2 regions of the Anaerotruncus sp. 80 genome follow, and region 1 is predicted to be linked to the other one. Evidence: riboswitches for the same ligand, from Rfam matches in the RefSeq annotation. Region 1 holds a riboswitch; the other holds the start of a gene.
The links. Region 1 has a riboswitch for cyclic di-GMP ahead of D1155_RS11735 (CAP domain-containing protein). Riboswitches for the same ligand answer to the same signal wherever they lie in the genome.

Region 1 (10,252 bases):
ATGAAACATTATATTACCGAATTGGCATGATGTATCTTCATGGGAAAGGAACACCTATTGACTATGAAAAGGCTGTTGAACATCTCCAAGCATCTGCAGATTTGGATAATGCCTTGGCGATGTACCAGCTGGGGAAACTGTATCTTTCAGGTGAGGGTGTAGTAGGAGATGAGGAAAAAGCATTGGGCTATTTTATTAGCGCAGCTGATCATGATAATGCGTTTGCAGCATTCAAGGCAGGAGCCCTTTATGAAAACGGAATTGGAACAAGAGTAAATGAAGAGAAGGCATACCAATACTATCAGAGTGCGTTGCACGAATTTTTGCAGATGGAACCTAAGGATGATATGTTAAACTATCGAGTTGGCATGATGTATCTTCGAGGTCAGGGAACAGCTATTAACTATGAAAAGGCTGTTGAATATCTTCGATCATCTGCAGATTTGGATAATACTTTGGCGATGTACCAGTTGGGGACATTGGCAAAGCAGAGTGGAGATATTAACAGCGCAAGAGAATGGTATGCGAAATCAGCAGCTAAGGGCAACGAATATGCAGCTGCAGCTTTATATCGAATCGAAACGCCACAGCAAAGACATCGTATTTTACCTTATTGCCGTACGGATAATTATCAGTTACGTGAAGCATTGGCATGGCTGCGCAGGAGTCTGGATGACACATTGGAACATTGGCTGAATAAAGAGGATTATGAACAGCTGCAAAAGGAGATTACAGCTAAAAAGGAATCACAATTTGAAGTGTAGTTTTGTCTGCAGAGTAAATCTGGAAATGAATGGTAATGATTTTCTGTTATACTTAGTATAAAATACTTTTGAACCGAAGAGACAGTCGGTCAGATATAATTGGATATAGGATAAATTAATTGGCATGAAACATGAAGGGAAAGGTACAGGAAAATATGGGTATAAAGAAACCAGAACCAGGAAGTACAGAATACTACCAGGCCATGCGGAGTAGAAACAAAAGTGAAAAGAAAAAAAGTGGAGATCATTTAACCTGGGATGAAAGACAGACTATAGAACGGATGTTGAATAAAGGGATACATAAGCAGGTTATCGCGGATGCGGTTGGTTGCTGCTTAGCGACAATTTATAATGAAATACACCGAGGGGAATACGAGTATACTAGAACGGATTTAACCATTGAAATGAGGTATAGTGCAGAGATTGCAGAGCGGAAATATTGTGAACATTTGGGAAAGACCGGACCGCTGCCTAAAATTCTAAAGGATCCGGAAATGCGGGACTATATTGAGAACTCGATTTTGAAGAAGGATCGCTCACCAGAGGCAGTGCTGATTTCTAACGAATATAAAGAAAAGGGGTTTGCGGATCCGGTTCTGTCACCTAATACTATATATAAAGGTATTGATCAGGGATTTTTTAGGAAACTAAAACGGTTGGATTTGCCGGAAGGTGGATATCACCGCATGAGGCATGATGCCGAAAGAAAAAAGAATCGGGAATGTTCTGCGAGAAAAAAGGAAGAGGAAAGAACTATTGAACATCGACCGCAAGAGGTTGAGGAACGAGGAATTTTTGGACATTGGGAAGGGGACTGTGTTCTGGGAAAGCAAATTAATAGAAAATGTTTACTGGTTCTGATTGAACGTGTTACACGTATGACTATTATAGAAGAACTATCATATCATACTGCGGATGAAGTAAGGAAAGCGATCAACCGAATTGAGAAACGCATGGGGAGAGCGTTTTATCAGATATTTAAGACGATTACAGTAGATAATGGCAGTGAATTTTCTGATTGGAATAGCATGGAACAGGCATTGTATCGTAAAGGAAAGAGGACGGATATTTACTTCTGCCATCCAAATTCTCCACATGAACGCGGAAGTAATGAATGTAACAACAAAATGGTTCGACGACGATTTCCGAAGGGTTCAGATTTTGACCGGACGGTGAATTGCCATTCTGTTAAAGAAGCCGAACGATGGGTTAATGATTATCCAAGGAAGATTTTTGACGGAATTACGGCTTCGGAACGATTTGCTGAAGAACTTAAAAAACAAGGGATTGTTCTGAAGGCAGTTTAGTCGCCGTAGGATAAGTGGATAAGCAGAATGCGTTTGAAGTGGCTTAAAATGTGACTTCTATTTAGTATACATTTTTATGGAATCTGTAAAATCTCTTCAAATAAAGTTAGTTATCATTTTACGTGTTATGAATTATTTTTTTGAATTCCTATACATAAATTCATTTTTTTAAACGAAATTTTAATGAATTTAAACCCGTTTTTACTTGCTGTAAAATATTTTCTAAAAAAACCTTGACATCTGCGTAACCTGAAAACATTTGAAAATACACGTTTGAAGGCTTGACAAAAATGTGCGGGGGGGGGTATAATACTTTTGTAAATTCTAACGAGAAAATCGCCATTAGGCGGTGATAACGAGCTGCTTGCGGCAGCTTGGAAGCGGTAGGAGGTTTTTTATGAAAAGAATAAAGAAAGAGTGCATTGTTTTTTTGTGCTTGATGCTGATTCTTTGTGGAAATCTGGGCGTATTTGCGGCAGATATCATCATGAATCCGGGCGAAAGCTGGGGGGCTTACCAACAGCGTGTCTATAATGCACGAAAAACAGAGTTTGATGCGCTTCAAACAGCAAATGCGGGAAACACTGTTCCTGCAGATGAGGTATGGACGCTTAATGCGATGCAGGAGGCGACGGATGGAGACGGCAACGGACTTGTGGATGTGTATACGGCGGCGCAGCTTCGCTGGGCGCTAGTAAACAAGAAGTCTCTAGAACTGAAAAACGATGTGGACTTAGGCGGACGCAACCCTGCAAACAATTGGAGTCCGGTTGCTGATCCAGGCAGCATCACCATCGAAGGAAATGGACATACTATTTATAATCTGTATACTGCCGGATCTGGCAAGATGGGTATGATTTCAACTGTAGACAGAGGAAGTGCAGATTTTAAGATGCAGAATCTTCGTTTCCGATACTGTCATGTAGAGTCTAGCGGGCAGTATTCGGGCGTAGCGGTTGGCTGGCTGCTTGCAGGCAAGATGAAGCAGGTGTCCGTTGAGGATTCTATTGTTCATGGAGCAGCGCATACGGGCGGAATTGTCAGTGGATGGAATGGCGATGGCTCTACCTCTTTAAATAGTTTCTTTGTACACATGGATCAGTGCCATGTGCGCAATGTGACAACCTATGGGACAAGCTGTGTTGGGTCTTTTGTAGGTCCGGTTTCTGGATATAAGATTACCAATAGCTATTCTATTGACAGCTATGATATTTCTACATCATCGCATTCGGGAGGCTTTATATCCTGTCCGGGCAACTGCTGGATAGAGAACTGCTTCACGAATGTTAAGCTATATTGCAATACTGACGGCGGCGTATTCTATGGAATCGGTCATTATGCAAACCATTTTGAGAACTGTTTCGCCTCTGGCGTTGTAGAAGGAAGCAGCAATGTAGGTGGATTCTTTGGCAGAGATGAGCAGAATACCGATACTTGCATCAACTGTTACAGCACCTCCATGGTCGGTATGCAGAATACGGCAAGCACCATGGGAGGATTCTATGGAGGCGCTACAGGAGATACCAGAATACAGAACTGCTACAGTACCGGTGAGGTAGGGACGACAAAGACCAAGCCGGGAGCGAGCGGCTCAACATTAGGAGGTATCGGCGGAAATAATCCAGGTGCTGCTACTTTTAGTAATTGTTACTTTGATAAGCAAACGTCTGGCATGGGCGAGTATGCAATCGGTACTTTAACCCATAATTCGTTTGCTGGAATCACTGGCTATCTGACTGGACAGATGATTGGCGATGCCATGAAGGAAGAATTCGGTACAGACGGAACCTGGACTTATCAGAGCGGTGTATATCCGCAGCTTTCTGTATTTACTAATCCGAGTGAAAGCTTCGGTAATGAAACAGACAGAGCAATCGCAAAGGCATATTCCGCGGCGTCTGTATGCACAGCACTGCTACAGCCTTCTAATCTGAACAAGACTCAGGAGGAATTGGAGGGTTTCAGTACTACCGATTATGATACAGTGCGTAATATTTCTGTATTGTTCCCACTGACCAACAACAGGTTGGCAGGTTATGACGGCAGTGGTTTCGATATTTCGTGGGAGACACGCGATGGCTACACTTGTCAGTTACCGGGGGACATGAACGGACTGCCGGTTATTACGCTGGATCCGAAGACTTATGAGACAACAAACTTCGCGCCTGGTGTGGGCTGGACTGACGTATCGGTTAGCACGGGCATCACCAATCCGCAGAACGGCGAAGAAATCGTGGGACAGCGCTTCATGCGTCTGGTGCCGACAACCGTTATTTCACTGGCCAATGGCAGCGCTGGGGTAGACCAATACATTTATGTTAAGAAAGACAATCGTTTGCCTGATGAAGCAACCAAGTACGACCACAGAGAAAGTGTTATCTTCGCACTGGGATCTGCGACTGATGTGGACACCGGAAGCATCAGGACTACGCCGTATCCGGCGGATGATACCACCTTTGGCTATGATGAAACAGGAACTCCTGTTGGCACAGAACTTACTGGTACGGGTACTGTGGGTGGTAAGGTTATAGTAAAGGTATCCAAACTGAATGAAGCAACCGGAAAGTATGAAGATCAGCATATTGAAAGCAACGAAGAGTTGCAGAAACTTCTGCTGAACCAGCGTAGTGCGGAAGAAAAGGACAAGGGCGTTTATAAGCTGCAGTATGAGTGGTATAAGTCTGGAAATTTAGAAGGCGGCTGTATCGTCAACAGTAAGACGCTGACCGTGCGCGAGGTACTGACTTTAGCTTATGATAAAAACTATCCAGAACCTACTGGGGGAACGCGGGTAGAAAAAGACGATTATCCTTATGTGGTTGGACAAAGTGTAAATGATGCGGCGCAGAACTTCCCAGAATCACCGGAAATGAAAGGGTATACTTTCATGGGCTGGTCTACTGACCCGAAGGCAAATCCGGAACGTTTTGATGCTTTTACAGCAGATACAAAGCTGAAAGACGATACTGTTGCCTATGCGGTCTGGAAGATGAACACTTATGATGTTACTACTGCAAAGACTGGTCAGGGCACTATCAGCAGTTCTGAAAGCTATAAATATAAAGAGAATGCTACAGTCACCTGGGAACCTGCAGAAGGCTGGCGTGTGAGCAGTGTTATGGTGGATGGAATCATTCGTGATGATTTGCTGCCTGCAGATGGCTGCAAATTTGTCAGCATAGACGCAAATCATAAGGTGCAGGTTCGCTTTGAAGAAGGTACTGCAGATGACGATGAGACTGCGGGAGGAAGCTTTGTCAGTGTTGCAACGTCAACAGAAGGTCTGGGAAGTATCAGTGAAGCAAAAACCTTGAAAAAGGGTGGCGATTATACAGTTTCCTGGAAACCTGCAGATGGCTGGAAAGTAAAAGAGGTATGGATTGACGGCGAAAATGCTGAGGCATTAAAAGATGTAGGCGAGATTGCTTTTCAGGATGCTGCGGTAAACCATACTGTACATGTTGTTTATGTTCGTGAAGATGGCAGCAGCCTGGATGCTGATCAGGTCTGCGTAGTTGAAACGTCTGTTGCCGAGGGTGAAGGTACGATTACGGCGACTGGACAGGTACAGAAGGGCGAAGACCATACTGTGACTTGGGAAGCCGGTAAAGGATATAAAGTTGTAGAAGTCACTGTTGACGGTGAGGTGCGGCCAGATTTACTGAATGCAGGAAATGTGACCTTTGAAGCTGTGGACAAAGACCATACAGTGCAGGTAAAACTGAAGAAAAAACCTTCTCTTATTATCATTGATTCGGACGATAATCCAGGCGGAGAGGAACCGGACGATAAGCCAGACGATAATCCGGATATTAACAAGGATACCGACGGAGACGGCAAACCAGACATTAACATCGATACTGATGGAGATGGTAAACCGGATGTAGACATTGATACCAACGGAGATGACAAGCCAGACATCAACATTGATACCGATGGAGACGGCAAGCCGGATATTAACAAGGATACTGACGGAGATGGCAAACCAGATGTAGATATTGATACCAATGGAGATGGCAAACCGGATATCAACAAAGATACCGACGGAGACGGCAAGCCAGACCTCGACATCGATACCAACGGAGACGGCAAGCCGGATGTCAATATCGACACTGACGGAGACGGCAAACCGGATATCAACGTTGATACCAATGGAGACGGCAAACCGGATGTGAACAAAGATACCGACGGAGATGGCAAACCAGATATTGATATCGATACTGATGGAGATGGCAAACCGGATATCAACATTGATACTAACAAAGACGGCAAGCCAGATCTTAATATCGACACCGATGGAGACGGCAAACCAGATATTAATATTGACACCGATGGAGATGGTATCCCTGACCTTAATGTCGACATCGATGGAGACGGCAAACCGGATACTAACATCGATACTGATGGAGATGGCAAGCCGGATGAAAACGTTAAAACGCCAAGTGAAATTGACAAACTGATTAAAGACAACAACAAGGAAGACCAAAACGCCGGAAATAAGACCAATGACGATGAGGAGGATGAACTTCCTTGGTGGATTCCAAGAACCGGTGATACGAGCAATATGCTTACTTGGTTGGCAATCCTTGCAACTGCATTACTGGCACTTACCGGTATGATAGCATGTGTGGAAAAAAAGCGTGAATCTAAATAAGATGGATTCCTGCAGGTAGGCAATCCTTTGAATGTTGTTTGTGAAGAGGCTGACTCATTTGTTTGAGACAGCCTCTTCTTTTATTGTGTTTATACAGAAAGATCCACATAACCATGTTTTATGTTTTGTATTATATTTCTGAAAAATACGATGATAGCACCAGAAAACGGGTTAGAATATGTATGGAGTTAAAACTGAAAGGATATTGAAAAACGCAAATATGTCCTGATAATAAAAGTGAAGATTTAGTGAAAATATAACCGAAAAATGCATGTAATCTATTGACAAAGCGTATTAAATATGTTATTGTAAAAAAGTAATTTTAAAGGCAAAATCGTTGTGAAGCGATGACGCAAAGCTATAGGGTCTTGCAAGAAACAAGATAGCCAGTTGTACTTTACAGTTAACAGAATTGTTTAATTGGAGAATGATAGCTTGGCACGTTGTACGGCTATTTTTTTTGTCGAAAAACTGTAGTGCAATACAAAAAGAATTGATATTAAAAGTTTTAGAGAGGAAGAAAATGATGAAAAGATTCGGAACTTTTGTTTTAACTCTTTGTGTAGTGCTCACTGTCATTATGACAGCAGGTCAGGTGACCTATGCAGCAGAATCCGAACAAGGGGCGACAATGTATCCGCAGGCAGAAATCAAGGCGCCGACTTCTGTGAGAGCAATCACTTCAGGAACGCATACCATCAAAGTTTCCTGGAAAAAAGTAAGTGGTGCGGAAGAATATCAGATTTATCAACGTAATACCAAATCGAATACTTGGAGGAGGGTTCGTACTACTGAAAAAACAGCAGTGACTTTTACAGGATTATCCCAAAATACAACTTATAGGTACAAGATTCGTGCAGTTGATTCTGGAAAGGTTTCAGCATTTAGCAGCAATGTTTCTGCTAAAACCGGCGTAGTCACAAGGATTTCTCTCAGCAGAAAGACGAAGAGCCTTTATGGAAACGGCTCCTTTGTACTGAAGGCTACGGTGAGTGCGAAGGCGCCGGCTAAAACTGTCCGCTGGTCAAGCTCCGATTGTACGGTTGCAACAGTCAGTACCTCGGGCAAGGTCACTGCTAAGAGAAAAGGGATTGTAAGGATTACGGCAAAAGCGCATAATGGCGTTACCACATCCTGCTTGGTAACGGTAGGAACTGAGTTTGACAGAGCCTACCAGAAGGAAATGCTCAGACTGGTCAATGACCTGAGAAAAAAGAATGGGCTGAATTCTTTGAAGTACGCATATCACCTTCAGGCGGCAACAGACATACGTGCATATGAAGCCTGGGCATATAAGCAGATGGGACACATGCGCTATAATAAATATGGAAAAGAAGCTGCTTTCAATTCCGTCTACACAGATTTGGAGCTGAATCTTGACTATAACGGCACCGGCGAAAATTTGGCATGGCGCTCCAACTCCTTTAATGATCCGGTTGCAGCAGCACGTGCATATTTCGAGCAGTGGAAGAATTCTCCGGGGCATAGAGCAAATATCCTTCGCAAAGGCATCAAGTCTATGGCAGTATCTTATCTTTATCAGAGCGGGAAAAAGTTTTCGGGCGCATCGGCGCAGCTGTTTCTGATGTAATAAAATTAGACTTTGTTTGAGAGCCGCCTTATATATGGCTGAAAGGAAGAAGACCGCGCGGTTATAAAAAAACTGCTGGACTTTTTCCTGTAAAAGTCGTATAATATTTCAGTAATATTATTTTATAAATTGCGCAAAGACATAACAGAAATAAGGAGAAGATGGCGAACTTTAGAAAGTTTCGGGATCTTGTGTATCCTTCTCACTAAAAAGCCGGATGCCTTATTTTTTTTAGTTTTTGCGTTTTGTTTTTTTGGAAGGAGTGTAGCTATGAAAAAATATATCTTTGTGACAGGCGGAGTTGTATCCGGACTTGGAAAGGGAATTACGGCGGCGTCCTTAGGTCGGCTTTTGAAAGCAAGAGGCCTGAAGGTGGCGGCACAGAAGCTGGATCCTTATATCAATATCGACCCGGGCACCATGAGCCCTTATCAGCATGGAGAGGTTTTTGTCACTGAAGATGGTGCTGAGACGGATCTGGACCTGGGACATTATGAGCGGTTTATCGATGAAAACCTGAATAGGTTCAGCAACCTGACTACAGGAAAAGTCTACTGGAATGTGCTGAACAAGGAGAGAAATGGCGATTATCTGGGCAGCACTGTACAGGTTATTCCTCATGTGACTAACGAGATTAAATCGTTTATTTACAATGTTGGAGAAACGTCTTTAGCCGATGTAATTATTACTGAAATTGGCGGAACTGTAGGGGATATTGAGAGCCAGCCGTTTCTGGAAGCGATTCGTCAGGTTTCTCTGGAAGTGGGCAAGGAGAATTGCATCTTTATTCATGTGACCTTGGTGCCGTATATCAAAAGCTCCGGTGAACACAAGTCCAAGCCGACTCAGCATTCGGTTAAGGAATTGCGTGCGCTGGGGATTTCGCCGGATATCATCGTAATGCGGGTGGACGAGCCGGTAGACCAGGACATCGTCGATAAAATCGCACTGTTCTGTAATGTGAAAAAGGACTGCGTCATTGAAAATATGACTCTGCCGACTTTGTATGAGGCTCCTGTGATGCTGGAAAAGGCAGGACTCAGCTGGATCGTCTGCAGGGAGCTTGGAATTAACGCTGGTCCATGTGAGATGGAAGACTGGAACAAAATGCTGACACGGATTGAGAACAGAAGCAAGTCTGTGACTATCGGTCTGGTAGGTAAATATGTAAAATTGCACGATGCATATCTTTCTGTTGCTGAAGCCTTGCGCCATGGAGGTTATGAGAATGATGCCTGCGTCAATATCAAGTGGATTGATGCGGAGGATGTAACTTGTGAAAGCGCAGAATTGGTATTAGGCGATGTTGATGGGATTTTAGTGCCGGGCGGTTTTGGTGATCGTGGTATTGAAGGTAAAATCCAGGCAGCAAAATATGCAAGAGAAAAGAATGTGCCATACCTTGGCATTTGTCTTGGCATGCAGACGGCAGTAATTGAATTTGCTAGAGATGTTCTCGGCTACTCTGATGCGGATTCAGGAGAATTTGCAGAAAACGGTGCCCACAATGTTATCGACTTGATGGCGGATCAGCAGGGTAATATTCCTAAAGGCGGTACTATGCGTCTTGGCGCTTATCCTTGCAAAATCCGGGAGGGCACTGTGCTGGAAAAAGCCTACGGCACATCTGAAATCAGCGAACGTCATCGCCACAGATATGAGTTCAATAATTCTTATAGAGAGGAAATGGAGACAGCGGGAATGACGATAGCTGGCACTTCCCCTGATGGCAGACTGGTAGAGGCAGTGGAACTGAGAGACAGAAAGTTCTTTGTCGCCGTCCAGTATCATCCGGAATTTAAGTCAAGACCCAATAATGCACATCCGCTGTTCAGAGAATTTATCGCAGCAGCGGTGAAATTTTAATTATGGGACGTGTTCTAGGTGAGCAAGAGGAACGTTTTATGTGCAATGCACTTGAAATATAATAGAAATA
Region 2 (10,252 bases), on a different contig from region 1:
ACGAACATTTCCAGGTGATCCGCCGTTAGCATCCAGCTTCAATGTGTACTTGGATACTTCCCACTGCGCTACCAGATAGTAGTAATCACTCTCAATCAAGTCGCTGCCGCCATTATTGGAAGCTACTGCTATCTGTTCGGCTATCGTTTCTAAATTATTTGGATTCGCGGCGTCAGCTTCATTATGAGTCTTCAAAAGCTTCCATCCTGTGAAGGTATATCCCTCTCTTTCAGGCGTAACGTCATGATCTCCAATCTTCTTCAGGATTGATGATCCGCCAGTAACAAGATATTGCGAACGATCTTTGCCATCAATGGTTCCACCGTTTGCAAGATATACCATGGCTGCCTGATCCTTTGAATAACCAGGACGAATAACAATCTCATGGTTATCATCAGGCTCCGGCGTTGTTCCCGGAGTAATCGGTTTGCCTTCCGGAGTCGTCCATCCGCTGTGATACTCATCTTCATCATCGCTTGGTGGAACGACATTTTCTTCAGGCAATACGATGATTGGCTTATCATCTATTACATAGTAGTCATCAATTGGATTACCGTCTTTATCCTCAACACGAACATGGGTAGGCTGGAATACTGCTTTGTTACCAATATTTCCGCATTCATCTTTTACCCATATTACAAGAGGATCCGTTGATTTGATATCTAAATCAAATTCATATGAATGTACAGCTGTATCAAGGACATTCCAGTCATCTTCTGTCGGGATATCATTGATATCGTTTGTAACCCAATATGCTGCTACCCCTGAACCTCTTCCATCCTGAATAAAGGTGATACCATCATCGTCAATACCTTCGCCGGTATCTGTGAGGGAAATTGTCGCCTTGTTTTTCTTTTCGTTTTTCCCTTCGATAAATGGTTCTTTATCATCCAGATATGCTGTCAGATAAGTCTGGAAGGTCTTTGATTCGTTTCCGTTCTGGTCACGTACAGTAAGTTCAAATACATAGGTTCCAGACGTGCTGTTCTTTGTGAATGTATAATTTGGAATCTTGTCAGCTCCATCTACCCATCCACTATCGACAACCTTGGCCCCATTAGGGTCATATACCGCATATTTGTATCCTGTGAGCTTTCCATCAGCGCCTGATGCTGTTCCTATCTTGGACTTGTCAAAGATATTTACATCTACGGTTCCATTCGTCAACTGAAGGTGTCTCAGGTGAATCGTCATCAGCTGCTGACCGTCTTCGACATTCTTTACATAGAAGCTTGCCAGAGGAATCTCACTTGAGATCTCCGCCTGTTTAAAGTGATTCTCCTCGAAGTAATTCTTTGCAATGAACTCAGCCATCTGACTTACATAATCATCAGAGGTTGCAATGCATCCATTTGATGAACCAAGACCCTGGTGTATGATGTTTCCATCTTTATCCGTTGCCAGAATTGGATTGCCAATCTCATCCAGTTTCAAACTTCCGTCCGCATTCTTCTCATAGGTTGAATCTGTAACTACTCTTCCATCCTGTGCATTGGATACATAGAAAATCTCACTGTTGTTCATTCTGTTAATACCATCGAGGTAATCCTTTGAACCATCCGCAGGGATTCCCGGATTGTTGCTTGCTCCCGCAAGGTTTACGAAGTACTTGTAATCCGCGCCCTGATAGTACTGCACATACTTCAGCGCATCAAAGGCAGATGCTTCATAACTCATTTCCAGGTCTGTATAAACAATTGCTGAAAAGCCGCTGCAACCATGGGATGAATATCCAACCCAAGGTCCCAGACCGTTTAATGTTTCAGAAGAAAACTGTGAAATTGAGAAATTACGAAGTACATCCTGTACCTCCGAAAGCTTACCTGAAGCATCGTAAGCCTGCTGCTGGATTGTAACGGTATCTCTCTTTAATTCAACAGTCAAACGCACTTTTTTCTGGCTGCCTAAACTGAATGTTTTTGCACTGCCTGCAACATCTGCACATCCAGTAAATGCAGTTGTTAAAGAGTCAGCAGGAACACCACTTACTTTCTTGATTGTAATGTTTCCTGTTCCGCCTGCTGCCGAACCTGCATTAAAATAAAGAAGATATCCGCTCACCTTTCCATCTTTAATTCCAGCGTTCATCCAGAAACCAAATCCAGTTAGTGTATGTGGATTAATAACACTTGCATCGATATTAAAGCTGAAGGTACGAGTGTTTGAGCTTGGTGCAGGATAAATCATATAGTCTGAATATGCAGGGTTTCCATATCCCGCAAAAGCCATGTTGGACGCTCCGCTTTCGCTCTGGTAAATACCAATATGTCTGTTAAACTGTATACAAGCACTATTTGTAAACTTATTGGTAGTCTTATTTATGTAGCTCAGAATATTGGCATCTGCAGGTCCGCCCATGGATGAAGGATTCGCATTGCGATATGGTTGCATTGCTCTCTGGTCAGCAGGAACAAGGCTATTATACCCCGCCTGGCTATGATAATGGTCGTATACCTGCCAGCCGTTCATACTTGATGTATCAATGGATACAGCAGTACTTGTGATACGAAACAGAGATGGATCCAGACCCTGATCCTTAAGCTTCTGTGTCAGTTCCTGCTTATAATCCAGGAAGGTTCCCGGATAATCTGCAGGTACATTGACTGCAATATCAATCTTTGGTGTCGGATTGGATCCTACATTTACTGCCGCATCTGCAATCAGAGGATTAATAAAGCCAATCGAATACGCCAACACAACTGCAGCGCAGAGCAGTAAACTTATACTTTTCTTTACTACATTATTTGTTTTCATTTAGTTCTCCTTTCCCTAAATATCTTTAATAAGTGTAGAAATTTTTATTTGTTTTAGCAAAAATACAAGCAAATCGCATCCCTCCCTGCCTAGATGCTATAAAACTTCTATGTCCGCATATATATTTAATAATAGGGCATACAACTTTCCAATGCCAGCACTGTTTCAGTTTCGTAAAACCATCCCATGCAAAAAGACTTTGTAAATATACAAAGCCCTAGTTGATCGCTGATCCAAATTTAAAACAGCTTAAACTGAATTCAAGTGCAACTGGCTGTCTTGCAGTTGATGCAAGACCCTATAGCTTTGCGCCACCACCTCACAGTGGGTTTGCCTTTTAATTTTCGTTATTATTATACTCCTGCCATACGTATTCGTCAATACCTAAACTTTCAAAAAATTGTTAACATGACCCTCCGATTTTCTTTAAATTAGTACAACATCTACCCCCATGCGAAACGATACAGGGTTTCTATATAAAAAATAGTACCGTGTCTCACGACAACATCATGAAACACGGTGTTTTCCTAATATTCATTTTACTACAGCTTTCTTGAATCTCATTATCGCTGCTAAGGCTGCTAAGGAGTACCCATTTCTTTAACAAAATCTTGACAAACTGCATTATTCATAATATTATTCTGTTTTAGTCATCCCAGTCGTCATCGTCCCAGTCATCATCGTCATCCCAATCATCATCCCAATCGTCATCATCATCAATGCGTTCCTTATCCCAGTCAATAATCACCCCTGAGGAAGCGTTAATTTCAAATTCATACTCATAATTGCCCAAAACTGCTTCGCCTTCATAGATATAGATTCCATCGTCCCTTTCCAGCTTCAGTTCTGTGATGGTTGCACCCGGAATCTTTGCAAGAACGATAGCTTTCGCTTTTTCGAAAGAAATTTTTCCACTTTCATTTCCGCCGGAAGTACTGCTTCCCTGAGAATTTCCATTGCTGGAGTTTTGATTATTGTTTCCACCATTTCCGTTATTGGTGCTTCCGTTATTCGTATCATCACTCCAATCATCTTTGTCATCGTAGTTAAGGTAAGCGTCATGCTCATTCTCTAAGGTAACTTTTCCGGTCTTAGCGTCCACGATATAGTCGTATTCGATACCGTCCTTTACCAGCTCAACCTCGTAATAATAGGTTCCGTTCTTTTTGTCTAGGTCAATATCCTTGATAAAACCACCGCCAGCAGCTTGCAACACAGCCTTTTCAACTTCGCCGTAGGAAAGGAACTCTCCGCTCTGACTATCGTCTTTGTCATCAGTAGGAATGGTCACTGCTGTGCCGTATTTTACAGTACTTTCCAAAATAACGCCCGTCACCGGATGCACTTCAGCATCACCATAAAAGTCATTAGACTTAAAATCCGCCTGATATTCATACAGTCCATTGTCTTTCTTTAAGGTTACACTGACGCTGGTAACGCCGGCAAATTTTTCTTTAATAATCTTTTCCACATCGGCTTCCTTCAGCTCTACCTTCTCGCTGCCCATGTCGTCATCCAGCTGACTTTCCACCTTTTTCACTTTTTTCGTGTTCTTGCTGACTTCTACCTCAAAGCTTTCGCTGTTGCTGTCATCGCGGAACATAACCTCGTATTTGTTCTGTTCCTCCTCGCTGGTCACAAAAGTTGCTGTTTCCGGCACGTAGCCTTTGGCAATTTCCTTCGCTTCATCTAAGGTCAGCGCCTGTGTAAAAGATGTCGATACAACGATAGCGACAATCACGACTACAGCAACAATTGCTGCTGCAATGCCGGTTTTTTTGTTCACAAATTTATCCATACTATACCTCCATAAGAATTTTTCCCTTAGGTTTATTCTCCCGATTATGTGGATAGAATACACCCGAAAAATGAAAGGAAAATGAAATTTTTTCGAGTTTGGGAAAAATTTATAAAAGCGGTGTCATATACAGCGGTAAGAATAAAATCCCATTTTCTTCCTTTAAATCTCCTCCATGTAATACATAAGCCACATGCAGCTATTCTTTATATTTATTCTTGAATTTCTGTAAAGAAACCAAAGTATAATTTTTACCTGATTTCACCTCTATTGGTGAAATATTATGTCTTGTGCTAATTTTGCTTTTTGCAATCAGAAAATCAATTTTCATACGAGATGCCGCATCTTCTCTGGAAGAATTTGTGTAAAAATAAAGCTTATGCCCGCTTGCCGCAAGCATCTGCGCTACGATGTTTTCTACAATCATGCCTTTGTTTACTTCCAGTTTATCAAATAAAAGTTTCTTATAAATTTCCTCACTTACTATGCCGTTTTCATCAAAAGCATGGCTGATTAGAAGCCCTGTATCTGCCATATAACATTTCAGACGCAGGCGATCCATATTCAGACGCAGACCAATATTGGGTTCCGTGGAATTATAGCATATGTTTACAATCATTGCGTCATTTAGCCAGAACAAAGCATCCTCATACTCCCGATAGCGAGCTTCTTTTTTTAAGGAGGGTAATTTAAATTTCTTATCATGTTTTTGCAGCTGTGCAGGAATATCGTCAAAAATTTGTGCAACTTTCATTTCATAGCCCGTCGCATGCCTCATAATGTCGGCACGATATAGCTCCAATATATCGCGCTTTATTCGATCAACTCTGTCGAAATCGCGTCCTTCCACATAAGCTGCTACCGCCTGAGGCATTCCACCAACAATAAGATACTGCCTGAAGTAATCCATTGCCTTCCGATGAAATGCCTGACCCACAGGTTTCTTCTCATTAAAACGATTTCTTATATAATCCATTATCGTTTCATTCCCCAACGCCCATAAAAATTCTTCAAAATCAAAAGGAAACATTTTCATATGGCGTTCTTCAGAAGGTATTAAAATATCCTGCACATTTTTCTTAATTGTCATCAAGGAGCCTGTTTCAATATAATCATAACGACTGCCTGCGACAAGATATTTAATTGCAGCACGTGCCTTCGGAAAAAGCTGCACTTCATCAAAAATAATCAGTGTTTCCCTTTCGTACAATTTTACATTATAATAAGCAGAAAGATACATGAAAAAGGAGTCCAAATCTTCCAGATAATTATCAAATAAATCTTTAATCTCTTTGCTGACGTGGTTAAAGTCAATCAAAATATAGCTTTTGTATTCTGCCTTAGCAAATGCCTCTGCAATATAACTTTTGCCAACGCGGCGTGCGCCATCAATTAGCAAAGCAGTCTGTCCTTTATCAGTTTCTTTCCACTCTAAAATCTTGTTATATAGCTTCCTTTTCATGTCCTCATCTCCTTTATTTCACGAATTCAAGATTTTTACACCTGCAATTTTATCACGAATTCAAGATTTTTTGGTTCTTTTTTGGATTCTTGAAAAAAACTTGTATTTTTTCACAGATAAAATATAATAAAAGTGTAATTCTAGTGTAACTGATTTGGAGAAAACTATTATGAAATTACTTATTGTAGAAGATGAGAAAAGACTTTGCCAGACGGTCGCCAAACACCTGAAGGCAGAGGGTTATGCGGTGGATTTTTGCCATGACGGAAAAGATGCTTTCGACTATATGGCAGGAACCGAATACGACGCAGTCATTTTGGACATCATGCTGCCCGGACTTGATGGCATTTCAGTACTAAAAACCATGCGAAGCCAAAAGGTAAAAACGCCAGTGCTTTTGCTCACTGCAAAAAATACCATTGAAGATAAAGTAAAAGGTCTTGACAGTGGCGCAGACGATTACCTGACTAAACCTTTTTCGCTGGAAGAGCTTTCCGCAAGAATTCGTGTCATGATACGCAGAAGCGGAATCGAAAGGGTAGACAGTCAGATTTCCGCAGGTCCTCTGACCCTGGATACAGACAGAAAGGTTGCGCTGCGTGAAGGAAAAGAAATTCCCCTCACTGCAAAAGAATACGCCATTTTAGAATATCTCATGCACAACAAAGGCATTGTCCTTTCCAGAGACAAAATGATGAACCACATCTGGAACTACGACTACGAGGGCAGCAGCAACATCATCGATGTGTACATTCGCACTTTGCGAAACAAGATTGACGCTGACTTTGAGGTGAAGTTGATTCAGACCGTTCGCGGTCTTGGCTATGTAATAAAGGACGAAACATAAATGATAAGGATGAAAAACAGTTCCATCAAAAAACGGGTTACGCTGTACTACTCTCTCGTCCTGATTCTCATTACGTTGCTCCTGACAGGTGTATTTCTTCTCACCGCCAGCAGGCAGGTGACACTGGTTTCCAAGGACACCCTTATGGGCGCTGTACAAAACTCCTTTGATGACATCGAATGCAAAGACAATATTATTCAGGTCGACAACGATTTTGACGCTTACACCAAAGGCGTTACTCTGCTCATTTACAGTGAAGGCGGCACTCTAATAAAGGGTTCCACGCCGCGGGATTTTCCTTCCTATATGCCACTGCAAAACGGTGATTATCAGGAATTTGATTCCGGCGAGGATATCTGGCTGATTTATGATTTATATAATACTTTCGAAAATGGACAGGGCATTTGGGTCAGAGGCATTTATGCCATGGACGGCACCCTGCAAACTTTGCGTACAATTATTTATGTCACTTTGGTTGCACTTCCGCTGCTGCTTCTTGCAGCTATTTTAGCAGGGCGCAGAATTACCAATCGCGCCTTTGTTCCTGTTGCGAAAATTACCGCCGCCGCAAACACCATCGGCACTGGACAGGATCTGTCCAAACGGCTTCCGCAGGGCGAGGTAAAAGACGAGCTTTACGATTTATCACAGACTTTAAACGACATGATGGAGCGGCTGGAAAACGCCTTTCTGGCTGAGAAAGAATTTTCTTCCGACGTTTCTCATGAACTGAAAACACCGATTTCCGTTATTTTGACGGAGTGTGAATACACCTTGCAGCAAAATCGCAGTGCAGCGGAATACCAAGAATCCCTCGAAACGATTCAGAAGCAGTGTAAGCGCACCATGTCGCTGATTCAGCAGCTTTTGCAGATTTCCCGCACGATTAATCGCGCAGACGCTATCGAACAGGAAACCTTTGACCTGTCTATTCTTTGCGAAAGCATTGTCAGCGAGCTTTCTCTGATGGCAGAAGAAAAAGAAACTACCCTGCAGTGTGACATTGCTCCGGAAATTTCTATTTATGCCGATGAGACGCTACTCATGCGCATGATTATGAACCTGATTACCAACAGCATCAAATATCGCAGAGAACAAGTGGATTCCTATGTAAAGCTGACCTTGCGCCGCAGCGACAACATCGTAATTACAGTGGAAGACAATGGAATCGGAATCAAAAAAGAAGACCTGCCGAATATTTTCAACAGGTTTTATAAAGTCGATAAAGCCAGAACTGCAGACGACGGCAGTTTTGGACTGGGTCTTTCTATGGTAAAATGGATTGCTGAAACCCACGGCGGTAGTGTCAGTGCGGAGAGTAAGTTCGGCTATGGCAGCAAGTTTACAGTTGTGCTGCCCCTCGGAAGTTCTGTTGCTGAGAGGGTCCTCTAAGATCGGCAAAGTTTGTTGATTCGCCAAAATGTTTGCTATTTTACAAACAAATTGCTGATTTTAACAAACTCCAAACGCTATCGCTCTTGTGCAAATCTTTTTAAATAATGATTTTTTGTAAAGCGTCTCCAAGTTCAGGGATATCTTTTATTAATGTTTCCCAAACAATTTCAAAGTTAATATTGTCATAGTCATGTGCGTGAAGATTACGCATTGCCTTGATTGCATACCAAGGGATTTCTGAATGCTTTTCCAAAAACTCTTCACTTAAACGCGAAACAAGTTCTCCAATTTGGATAATGCACATATTACAAGAATATTGATATGAGATGTCAGTTTGATATAACTCAAAATTTCTCTCATATTTATCCATTAATGCTTCAATATCCTTACAATAACTAAGCATTTTACGAATAGTTATGACATCATCTATTGGATCTCTTTTCATATAGCAAAATCTCCTCTCCCATAATTCTATTTAAAAAATCCTTATCCTTAATACCTGTCGTAACTACATCAACATGACAATTCAAGGTGTCTTCCAACTCATGCACAAATGAAAAATATTGGATTAATCCTTGTAAATCCCCTTTATCTATAAGCAAATCTACATCGCTATCATCGTCCGCTTCCCCTCTTGCGTAGGAGCCAAATAAACTCATGCTCTTAATGCCGTAAGACTCGGCAACAGGTATAGTTTTTTCTTTTATGAATTCTACCGTATACATAAAATCACTCCTTTTTATTTACTATAGCATATTTTCAGCACTTAATGCAACTACCGAAAACTTTTTTCAGAGGACTCCAAAGCCACAGTTATTATAACTTTTTCTGCTTCTTTAGCACAACTGCAACGATTGCAATATACGCTGCACCCAGCAGGAGACTAGTCAATCTTTCCGCACCGACGAACTTAAAAACAGACCAAATGCCCATTTCCAGCAGCGGGGTGAGGAGAAACGGCTCAATAAAAATATTCAGCAGCCAGAAAATAGACCACGCTACCCTGCAAGCAGTTTCTGCGTTCTTCATTTTCTTACAGCAAATCGCCATCAACGGAAAAAAGCTCAAACACATAACAGTCCCGCCAATTATTTTAGAAAGAACTGCCCAAAACAGAGAACCCCCGACCTGCAGATTGCCGTCAAAATCCACATAAAGCGGTAAATTGAAGCTAAGGGTCAGGTAGTCCTTTTTCAGATACTGGCATACGAAAAATACCAATATGAACACCGTGTTATAGCAAAGCAACAGCGCCGTCTTACTGCAAATCAGCTGCGTCAGCGATACATGCAGCTCCAGCACGCTGCCGTCTTCACAAAAAACAGATTTATTCAGCATCGTATTCAAATACCGCACTGAAAAAATAAGCGCTAGAAGAGAACCTGCTGCTGCCCCTACGTTAAATACGTCCAACAAGGTTATAAGCAGCGTAATCCCCAAAAGAACAAGTAGAAAATCCCTGCAAGTGTTCCTCAAATCTCTAAAAAACATGGCTCTCTCCTTTCGCTAAAATACTATAATGAGTTAATTACTTATTTTAAGAGAAATCATATTCCATTGCAACAGAAAAGAAATAAGTGGTCAAAATTTGGGAATTATTTACAGTTTTTATGTGTAATGGATAACAACATTGAACTACATAAAATTTATACAAAATATTTTTACCCTTAATTAAACCCGTTATCATAAAGCATTCCCAAGCAGAAAATTGATGGAAACAAAAAACACATAAAAGCAAATGTAATGCTTCCACTTATCCACAACGCAAAAAAACTTAGGAAAATAGAACTAGGAATAATCACATATTTCGTATAAGTCTCCTGACTTTAAATTTACATAATCTGTATGCTTAATTGATATATAACATCTTAATCTTTGTTAAAAGTTTCATCATAAAGCATTCCCAAACAAAAAACCGAAGGTAATAAAAAGCAAACAATTCCAAAGAAATTTGCTTCTCCTCTGAATAATGCCACATCTATCCACATTCCGAAAA

Region 2: linked by a shared signal. The riboswitch ahead of D1155_RS15930 (InlB B-repeat-containing protein) and the one ahead of D1155_RS11735 (CAP domain-containing protein) in region 1 are both predicted to bind cyclic di-GMP.

Annotation. Positions count from the first base shown of each region.
Region 1 is NZ_QWES01000022.1:27,956-38,207, forward strand. It holds gene mobP2 (MobP2 family relaxase) at 1-764, shown strand, start outside; gene D1155_RS11725 (IS30 family transposase) at 896-2,071, shown strand; gene D1155_RS15595 (hypothetical protein) at 2,469-6,725, shown strand; cyclic di-GMP riboswitch class I at 7,043-7,123, shown strand; gene D1155_RS11735 (CAP domain-containing protein) at 7,249-8,316, shown strand; gene D1155_RS11740 (CTP synthase) at 8,587-10,182, shown strand.
Region 2 is NZ_QWES01000004.1:138,009-148,260, reverse strand. It holds gene D1155_RS15930 (InlB B-repeat-containing protein) at 1-2,754, opposite strand, end outside; cyclic di-GMP riboswitch class I at 3,017-3,099, opposite strand; gene D1155_RS03505 (PepSY domain-containing protein) at 3,401-4,552, opposite strand; gene D1155_RS03500 (AAA family ATPase) at 4,752-6,014, opposite strand; gene D1155_RS03495 (response regulator transcription factor) at 6,184-6,861, shown strand; gene D1155_RS03490 (HAMP domain-containing sensor histidine kinase) at 6,862-8,253, shown strand; gene D1155_RS03485 (HepT-like ribonuclease domain-containing protein) at 8,354-8,701, opposite strand; gene D1155_RS03480 (nucleotidyltransferase domain-containing protein) at 8,679-8,981, opposite strand; gene D1155_RS03475 (hypothetical protein) at 9,073-9,747, opposite strand; gene D1155_RS03470 (hypothetical protein) at 10,125-10,252, opposite strand, start outside.